Regions from separate parts of the Dielma fastidiosa genome, predicted to be linked through region 2. Evidence: a T-box and tRNA genes for the amino acid it is inferred to sense, from the RefSeq annotation. Region 2 holds a T-box; the other holds one or more tRNA genes.
What was found. The T-box of region 2 lies ahead of metG (methionine--tRNA ligase). A T-box ahead of a tRNA ligase gene usually reads a tRNA of that ligase, here a tRNA-Met.

Region 1: it encodes a tRNA-Met, which carries the amino acid that the T-box ahead of metG (methionine--tRNA ligase) is inferred to sense. The anticodon was not compared.

What each region holds. Positions count from the first base shown of each region.
Region 1 is NZ_QRQL01000001.1:295,949-305,887, forward strand. It holds gene DWZ33_RS01570 (MBL fold metallo-hydrolase) at 1-105, opposite strand, end outside; gene DWZ33_RS01575 (replication-associated recombination protein A) at 114-1,433, opposite strand; gene DWZ33_RS01580 (ComEC/Rec2 family competence protein) at 1,449-2,534, opposite strand; gene DWZ33_RS01585 (HAD-IB family hydrolase) at 2,653-3,381, opposite strand; gene DWZ33_RS01590 (EAL domain-containing protein) at 3,502-4,815, opposite strand; tRNA gene DWZ33_RS01595 (tRNA-Phe) at 5,210-5,285, opposite strand; tRNA gene DWZ33_RS01600 (tRNA-Met) at 5,289-5,365, opposite strand; tRNA gene DWZ33_RS01605 (tRNA-Ser) at 5,408-5,498, opposite strand; tRNA gene DWZ33_RS01610 (tRNA-Ile) at 5,519-5,595, opposite strand; tRNA gene DWZ33_RS01615 (tRNA-Met) at 5,620-5,696, opposite strand; tRNA gene DWZ33_RS01620 (tRNA-Pro) at 5,704-5,780, opposite strand; tRNA gene DWZ33_RS01625 (tRNA-Arg) at 5,801-5,877, opposite strand; gene DWZ33_RS01630 (V-type ATP synthase subunit D) at 6,157-6,789, opposite strand; gene DWZ33_RS01635 (V-type ATP synthase subunit B) at 6,794-8,236, opposite strand; gene DWZ33_RS01640 (V-type ATP synthase subunit A) at 8,254-9,939, opposite strand, start outside.
Region 2 is NZ_QRQL01000002.1:522,964-532,902, forward strand. It holds gene DWZ33_RS07185 (metallophosphoesterase family protein) at 1-24, opposite strand, end outside; gene DWZ33_RS07190 (MFS transporter) at 30-1,235, opposite strand; gene DWZ33_RS07195 (DUF2087 domain-containing protein) at 1,213-1,470, opposite strand; gene DWZ33_RS07200 (DUF2087 domain-containing protein) at 1,568-1,813, opposite strand; gene DWZ33_RS07205 (helix-turn-helix transcriptional regulator) at 1,854-2,303, opposite strand; gene DWZ33_RS07210 (class I SAM-dependent methyltransferase) at 2,357-3,133, opposite strand; gene DWZ33_RS07215 (permease prefix domain 1-containing protein) at 3,217-3,894, opposite strand; gene DWZ33_RS07220 (PadR family transcriptional regulator) at 3,896-4,234, opposite strand; gene DWZ33_RS07225 (GNAT family N-acetyltransferase) at 4,359-4,799, opposite strand; gene metG (methionine--tRNA ligase) at 4,799-6,742, opposite strand; T-box leader at 6,778-6,978, opposite strand; gene DWZ33_RS07235 (hypothetical protein) at 7,065-7,448, opposite strand; gene DWZ33_RS07240 (glycoside hydrolase family 1 protein) at 7,573-9,033, opposite strand; gene DWZ33_RS07245 (PTS sugar transporter subunit IIABC) at 9,043-9,939, opposite strand, start outside.

The DNA of each region.
Region 1 (9,939 bases), on a different contig from region 2:
TGACTGATCAAAAGCTGGTATCTCTCCGCGATAATAATCAAAAACCAAAATCGTATGCACTAATTCAATCATAAAACCACTGTGATCAATATATGTTACTTTCATAAGAACTCCTATTGGTGTTTTTTACGCCATTCATTAATTTGCTTCATCCGTTCCTGTACACGTGCCTCTGATCCTTGATTCGTTGGATGATAATAAGAATGATTCAGCAAAGAATCAGGCAGACAGCGCATATTGGTGAGTTTATCTTCGGTATCATGAGCATATTGATAGCCTGCCCCATAGTTTAAATCCTTCATCAGCTTGGTTGGTGCATTGCGTATCTGCAGCGGTACCGGTTCAGCCAGCATCTTTGAAGCATCATCAGCAGCTTTCCCATAGGCGACATATAAAGCATTTGATTTTGGAGCCAATGCCATATACGTAACCGCATGCGTTAAATGCACATTACATTCCGGCATTCCCAGAAAATGACAAGCCTGATAAGCAGCAACCGCAATTTCCAATGCCCGGCTGTCAGCCATGCCGATATCCTCACTGGCAAAACGCACGACCCTGCGGGCCACATAAAGCGGGTCCTCGCCCGCTTCGAGCATTCTCGCAAGCCAATAGATGGACGCATCAACATCACTGTTACGCATTGATTTATGAAGCGCTGAGATAAGGTTATAATGCTCCTCCCCTTTTTTATCATAAAGCAATGATTTTTTACTGATGCATTGTTCCAAAGTCTCCTTGGTAATCGTAATCTCAATACCTTGACGTTCACCATTCAGCACAACCATTTCTAATGTATTTAATGCCACACGAGCATCACCATTAGCAAAATTAGCAATCATATATATCATTTCATCACTGATATTGATTTTAAAATTACCAAATCCCTTTGGTGAACTGATAGCATGACCAATTAATTCAGACAGATCATCTGCTGATAAGGCCTGAAGCACAAAAACCTTGCATCGGGACAATAACGCGGAATTAATCTCAAATGAAGGATTTTCAGTTGTCGCACCAATCAATATAATGCTTCCCTTTTCCACAAACGGCAGAAAAGCATCCTGCTGAGCCTTATTGAAACGATGAATCTCATCAATGAACAAAATCGTCCGTTCACCCATTAATCGTGCGCTTTCAGCCTTATTCATTACTTCCTTAATCTCTTTTATACCGCTGGTAACAGCACTGAAATCAATGAAACGGCTTTTCGTTTTACCGGCGATAATTCTTGCCAGCGTAGTCTTGCCGACACCCGGCGGACCCCAGAAAATCATCGAAGATACCTGATCGTTCTTAATTAACTGAGCAAGCACCTTTCCCTCACCCAAAAGATGCTTTTGTCCCACATATTCATCCAAGGTCTTCGGCCGCAGCCGGCTTGCCAGCGGATCACTCATTTCACGATCATCAAATAATGATTCCTGAACCATTTTTTCACCTCTTCCTTATGGATTACATACTTTACAAGGTGTATAACCTTGATTAACCGCATCCTCATAGCTATCAAATATAATTTGATTCTTTTCAGCAGGTAATGAATTACACTCTGCTAAATGAAATTTCTTAGAATTAAGATTCCCAATATAATATTCTGCTTCTTCTGCAGCTGATGTATCCTTATCATTAGACAGCTTATCACTTTCTGCCATTGCCTCAATGCTGAGATTTACGCCATCACTATGCACATGAAGCGTACCCTGCAGATCTGTTCGATACACCTCAATGCCATAAGCCGTCAGCCGATCCAGCACCTCTTGATGCGGATGACCATAGGAGTTGTTCTTACCGCACAGAATGACCGCTATTTCCGGTTTTATCCGTTCTAACAATTCTTGACTGGTGGAGGTTCTTGAACCATGATGTCCGATTTTAACAAGATCCACATCATCAAGCTGATCTAAGACAGCCAGCTCCTGTGCCTTTTCAGCATCACCCATAAACAAGAAACGCTGCTGCTTATAAACTAATTCAACAATTAACGATACCTCATTGCCGCTTCCCTTAGCTTCTGTATTATAGAAACGCATAAACATCTCTGGCTGCAGATAAAACAGCTTATCAGCTAACGGAACCGAAGGTGATAATCCCCTGTCCACCGCCGCATTGACAAAATCACGATATGTTTTAGATTCTGCGGAACCATTTGAAATAAAAACCGTACCAATCGCAAAATTCTCAATAACCGCATCCAAACCGCCGGCATGATCCGCATCAGGATGTGTATTCACCAAATAATCTATTTTCTCAATCTTCAATGCTTTCAAAAAATCAACGATCATCGATTCATCATCATTATCTCCGGCATCAATCAGCACCTTTTGCTCTGCATTAATGAAAATACAGTCAGAATTACCCGTATCCAAAAAGTAAATTTCCAATTCACCCTCTGTATTTTCTGCATCTTCATTCACCGCTTCCGCAAGCTGATCTGACATTGGCGGCTGCTTCGCCTCATAAGCCCTAGAAGACTGACAGCCGCTGACACCAAGAATAAGCATTAGCATCATCAACACTTTTCCAATATACTTCATATCTTCTCTCCTGACACTTTTATTATAAACGATGATTGAGCTAATTTACAGTCTTACGCTGATTGGTTCCAATTTCTTACAAGCATAATGTTAGATTACCTCAGCACCAGCATCTAAATCAGCGCAGTTTCATATTATGAATATCCATTTCATAAACAACATCCTTACGCTCCACAATTACCTGAATTTTAGCCTTTACCTCAGAATCGTTCATAATCCGATTCAGCAGCTCTCTGGTAGGATTTATCGCATAGGGATGTCCCACATGCTGAAACATCGTGAAATCACCTGTCGTATCTCCATAAGCATAACATTCATTCAAATCAAGATCATATTCACTGCATAATTGCTGAATGGCTTTCTGCTTGCTGCGGGAATCCCACATCGGTATGATTTCACCTGTATAACAACCCTTTTCATCTGTTTTATATACTGTACCGCGAAAATCATCAAACGCATACTTAGCCGCCATTTCACTAACCAATTCATAAGGTGACCCCGATATCGCAATCACCAAATGCCCTAGTCTGCGATGCATCAAAATTTCATCACGGGTAAATGTATATACCCGATCTCCTTTCTGTTCAATGACCTTAGCGGCAATAAATTTAACATGTTCCTCAGACAGACCCACAATGGTTTCCTTAAATATATCTGTCATTTTCATCAAATAATCATCATATTCCCCTTGTCGGCGATCCCATTTCATAAAAACCGGCCGGACATCATCATGCCAGCGTGTCTGATCAACAAGCTCATGAGTCACAAATTTCTTAAATAATTCAGTAATTAGACCTTCCCGATAAATCGTTCCGTCAATATCAAAAAATGCCGCTGTCCTTTTCATTGTAAACCTCCTATACTTTTTTATATTATACCTTTTTCTTATTACAAAAAACACTCTGGCAATCAAAAAAGGCAGCCGCTTGAGTTATAACCCTCAATAGCTTCTGCCTTATTCTAACCTTTAAGCTGTTTGAACCTCTGCCTGTTTATCAATCAGCTGTTGGAATTCATCAAGCGGCATCGGTTTATAATAATAGAATCCCTGCACATAATCACAGCCTGCAGACTTAAGAAAGTCAACATATTCCTTAGTTTCAACACCTTCTGCAAGAATTTTAAGATCCATTTCCTTTAATGCAAGGATGGTGTAATTCAGCATCTTCGCATACTTCTCAGTTAACTGCTTCTGGAAAAACATTCGATCCAGCTTGATAATATCAACCTGTGTTTTTAATAATACATTATAAGAAGAATAACCGCTGCCAAAATCATCCAGAGAACATGTAAAACCAATCGCTTTCAGCTTCTCAATGGTTTCAATGACCTGCTCATTCAAGCCATATTGAATATCCTCTAAAAATTCAAATTCAATATATTCCTTGGGAATCTCATATTGATGCAGAATATTTAAATAATCATCAAGAAAATTAATATCAAAGAAAGAAGTATTGGTTATATTAAAACTTACCGGCACCAAAGGCAGCTTTGCTTTCAAGCGCTGATTCATCCAATGACAAACCTGATCAAACAAATACAGATCAATCAAATAAATATCACCTTTTTCATTTAATGAAAAAAAGAAATTCGTTAAAGGGATTAATTCACCCTGTTCATTGATCCAGCGCATTAAAATCTCGCCGCCAACTATCTGTTCGCTGGACAGATCAATTTTAGGCTGGATATAAGGAACAAATTCTTTATTTAGCCGCGCTTCTGTCAGCTTGCCATTTAAGGCATGACGCATCATGTATTCATCATACTTCTGTTTATTTAAATCATCAAAGCTAAATGAACGATGCTTAAGCTCACGGCATTCCAAGCGGGCTATTTCAGCCTTATTCGAGATATGAGCATAGTCCTCATTAGGATGCTCCAGCTTATAAAGACCAAAAGACATATAAATATTATGATAAAGCATTGGCTCTTCCACATCAAAAAGCTCATCAACAAATGGCACTAAAAACTTATCTACAAAAGCATCACAGTCTTCACAATAGATTAAAAGATGAAATTCATCAGCATAGACTCTTGCCGCATAGCTTTTATCATCAAGATGATGATAAAGACAGTCAAGCACTATTTTAAGGATTTGATTACCCTGTTCAAAACCATATTTGAGATTGAAGTAACGAAAATCTTTAATATTTGCAGTAGCAAATACATAATGCTGACAATCCTTCGAAACTGTTTCTTTATATATATGCCTTAGCCACACTGCACTAGGTCGGCCTGTTATTTCATCAATTTGATCGTTATTTGTTGTTTGCTTTACCATTGAAAATACCTCACATCAGCATTTAGATAATTATACCAAAAATTCATAAAGCAATCAAACTTTTAAGCTTTATGATCATCAGTAAGTACGCTGAACTAGCCCTTATTGGCCCTTACTCCTGCAATCAAACTTTCTATTCAACTTAATTATTGAAATCTATATAACTGCTATTCAATCACAGGCTTTCGTTTAATTCAAATAAAACCTAAAATAAAATTTTCCTAACTCAAAAATCTTTCTATTCTTAATTTTAACTCAATAAAAAGGTAAATCAACATCTTTTTATAGTCATAAAATAGGCATGACCTTATCTAGAACATTTAAGTGATATATCAAAAATCAAAAAAAACCCTAGAAATAAGGCTTATCCTCACTTCTAGGGATTGTTTTCAAATGGTGGTTCCGGTCGGAATCGAACCAACGACACAAGGATTTTCAGTCCTTTGCTCTACCGACTGAGCTACGGAACCATTTGGTTGCGGGAGAAGGATTTGAACCAACGACCTCCGGGTTATGAGCCCGACGAGCTACCAGACTGCTCTATCCCGCGATATATATTACAATTTTAAGGAAATTGTTAACCTTTTTTTAATGGCGGAGGAACTGGGATTCGAACCCAGGCGCCGCTCGCACGACCTACCGGTTTTCAAGACCGGACCCTTCAGCCACTTGGGTATTCCTCCATATTCAATTTAAAATAAGCTGGTGGACCCTGTAGGACTCGAACCTACGACCCGCCGGTTATGAGCCGGATGCTCTAACCAACTGAGCTAAGGGTCCGCATCCTTAATTAGATCTATAAGTTGGTGGCTGGGGTGGGACTCGAACCCACGACCTTCCGGGTATGAACCGGATGCTCTAGCCAACTAAGCTACCCAGCCAAATTAATGGTCGGGATGACAGGATTCGAACCTGCGACCCCTTGATCCCAAATCAAGTGCACTACCAAGCTGTGCTACATCCCGTCGACAAACATTAAATTAAATGGCGCGCCATGCAGGAATCGAACCCACAACCTTTTGATCCGTAGTCAAACGCTCTATCCAGTTGAGCTAATGGCGCATCGGTGTTTCGCACTGTCTCATCAGTGCCCATTTATAATACCAAATACCTTTAGATAATGCAAGTATTTTTTTAACTTTTTTTAATTTTTTTAATCAATAATTTCCCGATTGCCGCAGAAGCCTTTAAATAGGCTGATTCTCACACTTGATGCTTAAAAGGCTGAAACACATATTCACTAAAACAGCTTTTCTGTCTGTAACTTTCCGTATCAAGTATGCCCTGAAGCAAACACTTTTATTCCCAAATCATAAAAAACGCAAAAGAAAACCGCCGATTTTACTCGGCAGCTTCCTCTTTTATTTTATCCTTAGTTGTTTTGATTACCTTCTGACGCGAGAATTCTTCACGCTCTTTTTCTTCAAGCGCGTCACTGATATTCTTTACCGTCAGCTTAAAATCAGGAATCACAATATTCTTCAAAGCGTTAGCCCGCTTTTGCGTCTTGCGTATCGTATTAGCAAGCCGATAAACGCTGTTTTCAACCTCTGCCAGTACAATTGTCATTTCCTTAACCTTCGCAAAGCAGCGGTAGGCATAATCCAGCTTAGAATTTGCTCGCTCCAGTCCATACGTCAATTCCATCGGCTGCTTTTCATAATGAATCTTCGGCAGTTCCACACCCATAACACTGCGGTAACTGACTTGAAGCCCATTATCTACCGGTATCGCATCGACGATATCAGTAATCAGACCCAATGACATATTGGCCTCCTGCAGAGCATAATAAGCGACAGCATATGTCTTGGTTATTTCATCACGAAGCATTTTCACATTTTCAACCTGCTCCATCATTTCACGAATCAAGATATTACGCTTACGGTCCATCAGATCATAACCTAAAGATGCTAATGACAGTGATTTCTTAGTGGCAATCAAATTACCTTTTGTCGGAGCTACCTGATTAGCCATAGGCTTACGCTCCCTGGTTTGCTAATTCTTTAATGATCGTTTCTTCTTTTAGATCAAACCGTTTAACTGCTGCTTCATGATCATAGAATTGATCAAGGACTGCATCATCTACACGATCCAACTCATTTTTAGGCAAAACGGATAGCAGTGACCAGCCAAGATCCAACGTTTCATCGATTGAGCGATTCTCATCAAATCCCTGATTGATAAAATGCTGTTCAAAAAGCTTGCCAAACTGCATATATTGCTTATCCGCGTCAGAAAGCTCATCCTCACCGATAACTGAGGCAAGTGAGCGGGCATCCTGTACCTTGGCATAGCAGGCAAAAAGCTGATTGCTTACCGCTGAATGATCGGCTCTTGTATACCCTTCACCGATGCCGTCCTTCATCAGTCGTGATAAAGAAGGCAGTACGCCTACCGGCGGATAAATCCCCATCGCTGTTAAATTACGATCCAACGAAATCTGTCCCTCTGTAATATACCCAGTTAAATCGGGTACCGGATGCGTAATATCATCATTTGGCATGGTCAGAATTGGAATCTGCGTCACCGATCCTTTAGCGCCCTTAATAATACCTGCTCTTTCATAAAGTGATGCCAGATCTGAGTACAGATAGCCCGGATAGCCTTTACGGCCTGGAATCTCTCCTTTACTGGAAGAGAATTCACGCAATGCTTCACAATAAGATGTGATATCAGTATTGATGACCAAAATATGCATATCATGCTCATAAGCAAGATACTCAGCGGCTGTTAAGGCACAGCGCGGTGTTAAAATACGTTCAATAATCGGGTCATTAGAAAGATTGATAAACATCACAACTCTTTCCATAACTCCTGCTTCTTCAAAAGAACGTTTAAAATAATCAGCGACATCATTGGTAACACCCATAGCAGCAAAGACAACACCAAAGCCTTTTCCTTCATCATCGGCAACCTTGGCCTGCTTGACGATCTGCACTGCCAACTGATTATGCGGCAAACCGCTGCCAGAGAAAATCGGCAGCTTCTGACCGCGGATCAGCGTCATCAGACAATCGATGGATGAGATTCCTGTATTAATATAGTTACGCGGATAAACACGGGATACCGGATTCAGCGGCTGGCCATTGATATCGGCCCGTTTTTCCGCAAATACACTGCCAAGTCCGTCGATAGGTACCCCAGCACCATTAAATGTACGGCCTAAAATTTCCTTAGAAAGCGGCATCTCCATCGGATGACCCAGCAATCTGGTTTTGGTATTTGTTAAAGAAAGTGTATTAGTTCCTTCAAAAACCTGAATCACACATCGCTTTCCTTCAATTTCTACAATTCTGCCCATTCTTGTGCGGCCATCTTTTAATGCGATTTCTACCATCTCATCAAAGCTGGCATTTTCAACATTATCAAGCACGACAAGCGGGCCATTTATTTCACTTAAACCTACATATTGAAGGCTCATTAACGAATTCCTCCCTTCTATTGGATCGTCAGCATCGCTTTATCGATCATATCCTTATAAGTATCAAGAAGTGCAAGATTATTATTAGGCACATCGTATTTCATCTTGACAACCTTATCAAATAAACCCAGCTGCATAATTGTGCTCACCGGTATATTTTTAGCGATAGCTTCTTTGCAGCGGCGATTTAAATGCAGAATAACATCCATCATCTTCAGCTGCTTTTCAAGCGGTACATACGTATCCTCCGGATGGAAAGCATTCTGCTGCAAATAACCTACACGAATCAGTTTAGCAATTTCAATCGTTAATTTCTGATCATCAGGCAATACATCAGAACCAATCAATTTAACAATTTCCATCAATTTAGTTTCTTCCGCAAGAATTGCTGCGATTTCCTGACGGTCACGCATAAAACGCGGATCAACGTGTTTGCTGTACCATTTTTCTAAATCCGGAATATATTCACTATAACTCAATGTCCAGTTTACTGCCGCATAATGGCGGGCATAAGCCAACGCCTTATCCAATGCCCAGAAGCAGCGTACAAAGCGTTTTGTATTCTGTGTTACCGGTTCTGAGAAATCTGAACCTTGCGGCGAAACGGCACCGATAATTGAAACCGAACCTTCCTGTCCGTTTAATGTTTCCATATAGCCGGCACGTTCATAGAATTGAGAAATCCTTGACGGCAGATAAGCTGGGAAGCCTTCTTCAGCCGGCATTTCTTCCAAACGGCCGCTGATTTCACGCAAAGCTTCAGCCCAGCGTGACGTTGAGTCAGCCATGATTGCTACATGATAGCCCATATCACGATAGTATTCAGCCAGCGTAATTCCTGTATAAATACTAGCCTCACGGGCAGCTACCGGCATGTTAGACGTATTCGCAATTAAAACGGTACGGTCAGTCAGCGGGCAGTTGCTCTTCGGGTCGATCAGCTCCTGAAATTCTTCAAGAACCTGAGTCATCTCATTACCGCGCTCACCGCAGCCGACATAAACGATAATATCCGCATCACACCATTTAGCAAGCTGATGCTGCATCATTGTCTTCCCTGTACCAAAGCCGCCCGGCACAGCTGCCGTACCACCCTTCGCAATTGGGAACAGTGTATCAACAACCCGCTGGCCGGTAATCAATGGAATCGAAATCGGCAGACGATGCTTAACTGGACGGGCATTTTTAATCGGCCATTTCTGGCAAAGCGTACATTCATGCTCGTTGCCCTCAGCATCCGCAAATTTCATAACCACATCATTAATCTTATATTGACCATTAGGTGCAACCCAAGTCACCTTTCCCTGCTGATAAGGAGGCACCATACATTTGTGCTCAATCAGTTTCGTTTCAGGAACAGTGGCATAAATTGTACCGCCCGCAACTTCATCATTAGGCTTGACGCATAATGTCACATCCCATAATTGCTCCTCATCAAGCGGCGCCACCGCACTGCCGGTCGCGATAAACGCGCCGGATTCTTTCTCTATTTCTTTTAACGGCCGTTCAATGCCGTCAAAAATATTTCTTAAAATACCAGGTCCAAGTGTTAAACTGATTGGATTTCCTGTGCTGAATACAGGCTCACCCGGCCGCAGACCGGTCGTTGATTCATAAACCTGAATTGTCGTTTTACCCTTATTGATTGAAATAACTTCACCAATTAATCGGGCATTGCCGACATAAACCATTTCCAGCATTGA
Region 2 (9,939 bases):
GTCACTGATTACATACGTACTCATTCCTATCACCTCTGATTGTTTTCTATATTGTACCCTCTCATAAGTAAATAAACAAGGATGAGGATGCAGCAATTAAACATTCCCATAACAAAACTGCCGGAGCTGATCTCGCTTAACTGCCCTGCCAGAAAAATACCCAGTGGAATTAAGCATGAGGATGTAAAGCTTTGCAGAGCAAAAAACCGGCTTTGAATAGCTGCATCTACTTCATTTTGAAAATAAGAAATCAAAGGAATGTTTATCATCGATGTCAGTGAACCGCTGATAATCATCACCATCATAAAAATTACAAAATAAATTGCTGGACTGATACCAAGCAATGAGCTGAAGCCAAGGCATCCAAGCAGCGCACTGTTCAGCAGCAGATTAGTTTTAAGACTGAATAAGCCTTTATTAAAACGATAAAGAATAAAAGATGTCAGCAGCATACCTGCCACAAAAAGCAGATTCGCTAGTCCATACACCGTCTCTGAATAGTGATAATTTTTAATCAGCACTGCCGGATAAAAGATTTCCTCATGCGGAGCAAAAAACAGATTCAAACAGCCAGTAATTAAAAATAAGCGAAGAACAAAAGGCTTTTTCTTGAAAAAGGGGATTAATTCCCGATAATTCTTATCCCTTTGCTGAATGTCAGCCGGCTTTTCTTCTAATTTAATGAAACATTCCATTAATCCTGACAAACCAAAACTAACAATATTCAGCAGCACAATAGCCTCAAAACCTAACCCCGTGTAGACAAGTGTTCCAAGCAAAGGTGCCGTCAAAGCCACACCATTATCAACAATGCCCCTTAATCCATTCATCCGCTGCCGGTTTGCTTCATTGCTTAATTCACTCAGCAGCACACTGGTACTGATATTGAAAGCTTGTGACAAAACCGCACTGACTGCTAACAGAGATGCCATCAGCCATAGCTCCGCATGATTCAGCACAAGAATTAAAAGTAAACCATGCAGTCCTGCCTGTGCAATATCAAGAGCTACCATGCAATGTTTTTTGTTTAGACTTTCAAGCTTCAAGCCAAGCCAGGGAGCAAGCAGAACCGCAGGACATTGCATAAACGCAAACAGTGTGCCGCTCGCCGACAGCGAATCCGTCAGCTTCAGAAACATCAATGGCAGCGCGATACTCTGCATGCCATTCCCCAGCATTGACACCGCCCGGCCAAGCAGCGCCCGCTTTAAATCACTTCCAATATCGGCCGCCATCTGCAGTCCTCTTCAAATATTGATGTTCCACCAATTCCCTGCGAAGATAAACATAATCCTCATAAACACCCATCAGGATTTCATTAACCTCCTGCTCTGTATATTCCCTTGATGCCGTAAAACATTCAGCAATTCTCTGCAGCGTAATTTGACGCAGTTCTTTCTTTTTAGGTAATGCAATCAATTTAAGCGGCATTAAGCTTTTAAACATCCGCAATTCATCATTTTCTTTCATAAGCAATCTCCTTATTTACATATATCATAAACACATTCTATTATTGTTCATGATATATGTCAACCAAAAATAAAAAGTGTGGATTAACCACACTCATTTATGTTCGCCAGTATTTACTGCAGTCCTCACTGCGGGCCATAAATCCATATTCAATCAATGCCCGGCGCAAGCTTGCGATATCATCAAAGATATTTTTTAAAATCGCATTAACTTCTTTTTCCGTATACTCATGATTTCTCTCAAAGCATTCACAAATCTTTCGCAAAGCGATAATCTTCTTCTTATCCTTTGCCGGCCACTGCTTCAGCTTTAAAGGTTCCAGTGAAAGAAACAGACTCGCCATTGCCTTTGCTTCCTCATCTTCAGTGACACAATAACGTTCATCAACCTATTCTGGCACCCTCATGAATCTTTACATAAGGGTCATTTTCATCAGGTTCAAATACAGATTCAGCAACTGCCAAATAGCTTTTAGCCTGTCTGGCCTTTTCCTTTAAAATAAACCGCTGATGCCGAATGGTAGCCGCTGCCACACCGGTAAGCCTTGCAATTTCATTATCCTTATATCCCTGCTTCATCGCCTTTAGAATTTCAATCTGCCGCTCTGTGCAGCCATGGCTCATATGTTCCAGCAATAAATCAAAATAATCAGAATGTGCTTGTTTCAGATGCACTATCACTGCCTTGTTTGCCTTATAGAAATGGTTATCCAATAGATAAATTTCATCCTTTGAAAACCTTTGCTGACAGCACAGACATACAAAGCCTTCCTCATCCTCAGCATATCCGCGTTTTATTTCATTCACTGAATAATCATATATTTTCTCAAACATTGTATCACTTCCTATAAACATAGTTTAAACATGTTTACTCTAGTTAGCAACTTCTATTTCTTACCGATGTATAAAAAATGCTGGCTTGTACCATAAACCTTAGCATCCTGACTTAGCGCATAGGCGATATCGATCCATTTCGCATACTGCGGACTAGCCATGATTTCACTCTCCTTGCTGCCAAGGATATTTTCAATGCCCGCAAAAGCAAGCTCTTCTAAATCAAAACTATTCATCAGTGCCTTAGCTTCTTCTACCCCTGTAAAATAAGCCGTAGTAAAGCCTTGTTCAGCTTCATTCAATCCATTCTCCAAATAAGTCAGTAATTCATCAGTATCAAAATCAGCATTGCAATACAATAATGCATCTTGAATCGGCGCGTAATTTGATATAAAAGCCGCAACCAGCAAGCCTCCCTTTTTCAACAGCCGCATTGCATTCTCTATCGACTTGCGGCGGTCTGCTTCATGAATCAAATGATAAAGCGGTCCCATCAATAAAACAACATCATACGCTTCACTTTCAAATTCACTTAAGTCCAAGGCGTTGCCTTTAACCGCACCCGCAAGCTCAACACCAGCTTCTTTCGCTTTAATTTTAGCCATCTCAACATTTTTGCCAGACAGATCAAGCAGTGTTACCTGATGACCTTTTTCCGCCAGATAGATCGAATAGCGTCCCGGGCCGCCGCCGATATCAAAGATTTTTAACTTATCCCCTTTAAGATAATGATCAAGATACCGTTTTGTAATATCAAACTCAACACGATGCCGATCAAGCCGTGTCCATTCATCATAAACTTCATCATACCATTTTTCAATTTCATTCATACTCTTACCTCCACATTCAATGTATTTTGTATATATTATCACAAACATTGACTGCCTACAACATAAAAAGCAGCCGCAGCTGCTTAAAGGAAGGCATTGATAACACTGCTGATAATCGCTGATATGATAAAGATAATCCACCCTGGATGCCATAATCCCATAAAGAAACCCATCAGCAAATAAATCAATACAGTTAACTGCCATAATATACCATTAATGATTCCCTTCATTTTTTTATTTTTCATCGGTGCTTCCTGAAAGGCTTCCATCCCATTCAGACTGCCGCAGCTTTTCTCAAAGCGATCCTTTTCCATTCCCCAGTAGATAAATAAAATCACACCGATACAGACAAATACACTAAACCATGCGATCTGCATCGCTTCTACCAAATAGTTATAATAAAAAATCTCATAAATAACAGCTGTGCCAAATACCCCAATGATACAACAGACAACGCCCGCAATAATACCATTTCTGAATTTACGCTGAAAATAGGATATCATCGGATTATCCTCATCGATCGGCAAATTGCTTTCATTATATAAAATTTCATCAAGGTTTAACTCACGGCGGATATCTTCAATACTGCCAAACTCAGAAACGACAATACCAAATGCTGAATCCTCATCCTTCCCCTGTTTAATTAACTCAAGATAATGTTCCTCCATATTACTTAGAATATCTCTTTTCATGTCGATTACTTCTTTAGTTTTAGGCAAACCGGAAAATACATTATCCACAAATACTCTAATTTTTTCCATATTATTTCTCCTCGATCGTTTCTCTGACAAATGCGTCAATCAGTTCTTGAGTTTCCTTCCATTCCTGACATTTACTGCAATAATATTCATACCCCTTGGGTGTTATATGATAATAAGTCCGCCGTTTCCCCAATGATTCATTACCAAAATAGGAGGTAATAAAGCCATGCTTCTCTAATCGGTTAAACACTGAATACAGTGTGGTTTCTTTAATATGATAGTAACCTCTTGACTGATCTCTGATCTGCTTATTGATTTCATAGCCGTATGAATCTTTATCAAGCAGACAAGCCAATACGATCGTATCATTATAACCACGCAATACATCACTGCTGATCATAGCGCCTCCTAACTACTCCACCTGATGAAGTACCTTCAGTATAGCACAACTACTACGACAGATAAAGTAGTTTAATAGAATTTATAAAAAAAACGGAAACAGTAAAACCATTTCCGTCCTATTTCTATAATATTTTACGCATTTCACGATGAATGATGCCAACCTCTTTAAACTCATCACTGCTGAATTCATAACCCAATCGCTGATAGAATGACCAGGCATTAATTCTTGCATGAAGCATGATTTCCTGATTTCCTGCCTTGGCAATTTCCTGCTGCGCGAATCTCATCATTGCTGAGCCGATCTGTCTGCCTTGATAAGCAGGATGCACGCATACTTGCTTGATTTGTACACATGTCTCACTAACATTACGCCAGATCAGACAGCCAACTAAATGCCCCTGAATAAAAGCACCGGCATGGGTAAATAAATGATCATAGCGCAGATCTTCATGTGAGAGAATCAAGCCCAGCGGTTTTCTGAGCAGATCCTCACGAAGCTGCTTCTCAACAAGGTAATCCACTGAATTCAGATCAATGAGCTTGAATTCAATCAGTTCACTCATTAACGTACGATTGAGCCATTCGGCAAATCACAGGCAGCTAATGCCAACTGTTCATCATTGGCTGTTTCACCGACTAAGATCATACCCTGACTTTCCACACCGCGCAGTTTTGCCGGTTTTAAGTTAGTCACAACGATAACCTGTCTGCCAACCATATCTTCAGGTGTGAAATGGGTCGCAATGCCGCTGACAATCTGACGCACATCACCATTGCCAACATCAATTTGGGAAACTAAAAGCTTATCCGCCTTAGGATGTTTTTCACACTTCAGAATCGTGCCTGTCTTTAATTCTATTTTAGAGAAATCATCAAAAGTAATTTCCGGTTTCTTTTCCGCTTCTTCAGCTTCCTTTAGAGGTTCAGCCGCTTTTTCATGATCCTTTTCGATAGTATCCAGCATTTCCTTTGCATCAATGCGGGCAAATAGAATTTCCGGCTTTGCGATGACTTTTTTACCGCATTCCAAATGACCGAAGCTTTCACAAGTATCTAAATCAGTTACTTCCGTATTCAATTGTGCGAAAATCTTTTCCGCCGTTTCTGGCAGGAATGGTTCAAGCAGAATAGCCGCGATGCGGATCCCTTCAAGCAGATTATACAGCACCGTTGCCAGACGATCATTTTTACCTTCTTTCGCCAATGTCCAAGGTGTTGTCTCATCAATGTATTTGTTGCAGCGTTTAAGCAGAACGAAGATTTCCGCAATCGCATCACCGACGCGCAGCTCATCCATCTTCTTCTCAGCACCCTTAACCGCGTTCATTGCCGCCTGTTTCAATTCCTCATCCAGCGGTTCATTAGCTTCAGGATTGCTAACCTCGCCCGCAAAATATTTATTGGTCATTGAAATGGTGCGGTTCACCAGATTGCCGAGTACGTTCGCCAAATCAGAATTGATTCGTTCGATCATCAGTTCCCATGTAATCGTACCATCCTGAGCATAAGGCATTTCACTCAGACAGAAATAACGCACGGCATCGACACCGAAATACTTCACCAGCTCATCCGCATAAATGGCATTGCCTTTGGATTTACTCATTTTGCCATCGCCGACTAACAGCCAAGGATGACCAAATACCTGTTTAGGCAGCGGCTGTCCTAATGCCATCAGCATAATCGGCCAATAAATCGTATGGAATCTCAGAATATCTTTACCGATGACATGAACATCGGCCGGCCAGTATTTCTTATAGTTTTCACCATGGTTGCCATCCGCATCAAAGCCTAAGCTTGTAATATAGTTTGATAACGCGTCAATCCATACATAAACCACATGCTTATCATCAAAGTCAACCGGAATCCCCCATTTAAAAGAAGTTCTGGAAACGCAAAGATCCTGCAGTCCCGGTTTGATGAAATTATTCAGCATTTCATTTTTTCTTGATTCAGGCTGAATAAATTCAGGATGAGATTCAATATGATCAATCAAGCGCTGAGCATATTTCTGCAGATTGAAAAAATACGCTTCCTCAGTTGCTTTCTGAACTGGCCGGCCGCAGTCAGGACATTTCCCATCGACAAGCTGGCTTTCAGTCCAGAAGGACTCACATGGCGTACAATACAGGCCTTCATATTTACCTTTGTAAATATCACCCTGTTCGTAAAGCTTTTTAAAGATTTTCTGTACCTGCTTCACATGATAATCATCGGTAGTTCTCACAAAATAATCGTAAGAAATATTCATCAGTTTATAATTCTCACGAATCACATCCGCCACACCATCAACATATGCCTGTGGTGTAACTCCGGCAGCTACTGCCTTTTCTTCAATTTTCTGTCCATGCTCATCAGTTCCTGTCTGAAAGAACACATCATACCCCTGTGAACGGCGATAACGGGCAATCGCATCTGAAAGTATAATTTCGTATGTATTGCCGATATGCGGTTTCCCTGACGTATAGGCAATCGCCGTCGTCAAATAATATTTACCTTTATTTTTCATGTCGCATCCTCCTGCTTTAATAAAAAAAGATTCCGCCAAAGGACGAAATCTCGTGGTACCACCTTAATTTGTGTACATCGTACACCTCATCTGCTTAACGCGCAGTTACGTTTTTTCCTAACGATTCAGAAAAACAGTTCAGGAGCCATCTTCATACCCTTATCCCTGCGGATTTCCACCAGCCATCCGCTCTCTGTCAGTTCATCAGGTACTACTCTTTCCGTCTTAACCTTTACTTGATTATTATATGCAATTATTTTTCTTTAATCAAGTAAAAGTCAATGTTTCCTTATTTAAACCATGACTAAACAATCAAAAAGTATTATTTTATCTTTATAGAAGGCAGTTTATCTGCCATAAAAATAAGATAACGATCACTGAAAGTATGCAGACCAATTATAAAAAATAATGATAATTCCATCCCCACAAAGCCGAAGAGCTGAATGAGAAGCCATGGGATCAGTCCCTGCATCACATAGATGCCGCAGCCATAAGGATGACAGTCAAAAAACGCCTCACCATTGGTTGTCTTACAAAATCTGAATATTGTAAGAAGCGTTAACAATGGCATTAATCTTACATATGTATGATAAAATTCAAGACTGACAGCATTGCTGAGCAGAAATACAAAACAAATGGCCCAGAGTACATAGGGCGAAAATTGGATCAGCAAATCAACCATGATGCAGTTCAGACGGTCAAACATTCAATCACCTCATGGCATTCTATGCTTAAGACCGCTTATAAATACACAAAATCACGCACCCAGCTAGAATAAGCAAAAGCAGTATCTCCTCATGAGAGATACTGCTTTATACTACATCATTTAATTATTCAGTATCACCATTGGTTTCGATACATTTTTTATACCAGTAAAAAGAATCTTTTTTGTATCGTTTATTGGTACCCTTTCCCTCGTCATCTCGGTCAACATAGATTACTCCATAGCGCTTACTCATTTCCATAGGTCCGCATGAGACAATATCGATGAAGCCCCACATCGTATATCCTAACAAATCAACACCATCGATAACTGCCTCTTTCATTTGCGCGATATGAGTTTTTAAATAATCAATTCTATATGGATCGTGAACAGTCCCGTCAGCTTCAAGGATATCTTTGGCGCCTAATCCATTTTCCGCAACAAATACCGGCAATTGATAACGATCATAAATCTGATTCAATGTAATCCGCAGTCCAACCGGATCTTTCTGCCATCCCCATTCACTGGTTTCTAAATACGGATTTTTATTAGCCATGATCAGATTACCCGCCGTCTTCTCCCAGCCTTGTTTAGTGGTAGAAACCTGTGAAAAATAATAGGAGAAGGCTGTGAAGTCAATCGTATTTTCACTTAAAATCATATCATCGTCCGCTTCTTTTTTAATCTGAATGTTTTCTTTATCAAAATACCGTTCAATATAGGCAGGATATTTTCCTCTAGCCATTACATCCAGATAGAACCAATTTGAATATTGATCATCTAAGATCATCTGCATCACATCATCAGGATGACAAGTGGCCGGGTATGTTGTAAATCTGGCAATCATACCGCCAATCATTGACCCCGGCAAAATCTCATGACCCGCTTTTATTGTCAATGCATTAGCGATGAATTGATGATGAAGACATTGGAATATCGCATTAACATAATCTGCTTCCTGATCCTCCACTAGACACACACCGTTATAAGGATTAAATCTGCCGGCATTAAATTCATTAAAGGGCAGCCAATAATCAACTCTGTCGCCAAGTCTTACAAATAATGTTGTCGCATATTTAACATAAAAATCAATGGTTTTACGGTTCTTCCAGCCGCCGTATTTTTCTACCAGATTCACAGGTATATTGTAATGAAGAATGGTTGCGAATACTTTAATACCATATTTATGGCATTCATTAAATAAATCTATATAAAACTGAATCCCCTCTTCATTAGGCATTTCATCATCCCCATTGGGATAAATTCTCGCCCAGTTAATCGATGTGCGCAATACTTTGATACCTAATTCCGCAAACAGCTTCACATCCTCTTTATAATGGTTATAGAAATCAATTCCCCATCTGAATGGATAGTGAACAGTATCATCATCAGTTAATGCCTTTTTATATTTTTCACCATTGATTCTGCGGTTTTTAAACATCGCGCGCTCTTCCTTGGTCCAAGCCGCATCAAAATATCTTAAATCCTGAGTATCTAAACCTTTACCGCCTTGATTATAAGCGCCGTCTGCTTGTGAAGCCGCAATCGCGCCGCCCCATAAAAATCCTTCTGGAAATCCTTTTTTCATACTCCACCTCTATTGTTCTTTCTTAGTAATCGCATATGAAATCGCAAATGATGCTCCCCATGCTACCGCCATTGTAATCAGCAGCATCAAGAAATTGCTGCCGTTATCAACATATGTTGCGATACTTGTGATACCAGGCATTGAGAATGCATAGGTAACAACACCTAAAAGCATCGCTACCGCCCCGGCTATCGCACCGCCCAGCATTGCTGCATATAAAGGCTTCTTTTCCGGCAGTGCATAACCATACAATGCAGGTTCAGTAATACCTAGAATACATACCAAACCAGTAGAGATTGCTGCTGATCGGTTATCGCTTGGTTTTTGCTTTAACGAATAAGCGAGGATCGCGCCAGATACGGCTAGATTTGAATAGAAGAAATTAGGCAGCATGTAATCATAACCTAAGGTTGATAAATTCTGCAGTTCAATGGCTGACCAGCCTTTAATACCAAAGATAATTGTTAAAGGAATGATGCCGCAGAACAACGCGCCGGCAAACGGACCTGCATTTGTAAATAACCATGCAAACGTGCCAGTCATAAGCTTAGCAATCTCATTGCCGATTGGAGCGGCAAAGGCCAGAAACAGAGGAGCAGCTATCAAGAATGACAACGCGCCTGAGAAGACAATGCGTAGATTTTTAGGCATTTTTTTATCAATGAAATGGAATATAACCGAGAAAATCCACACTGACAAGATTACCGGGAATATTGATGCTTTATAATTATAGGCCGGTATGGTCAGAAAACCAAAAGCATAGCTGGTTATTCCTTCTGCCGGTGCTGCAAATGTCGAGTACATCAAAATACCGGCTGTCATGATACCAAATACTTCTTTTACCTTAAAACGTTTAGCGGCATTAAAGCCAACGGTAAACGGCATGAAATAGAAGGGTGCATCACC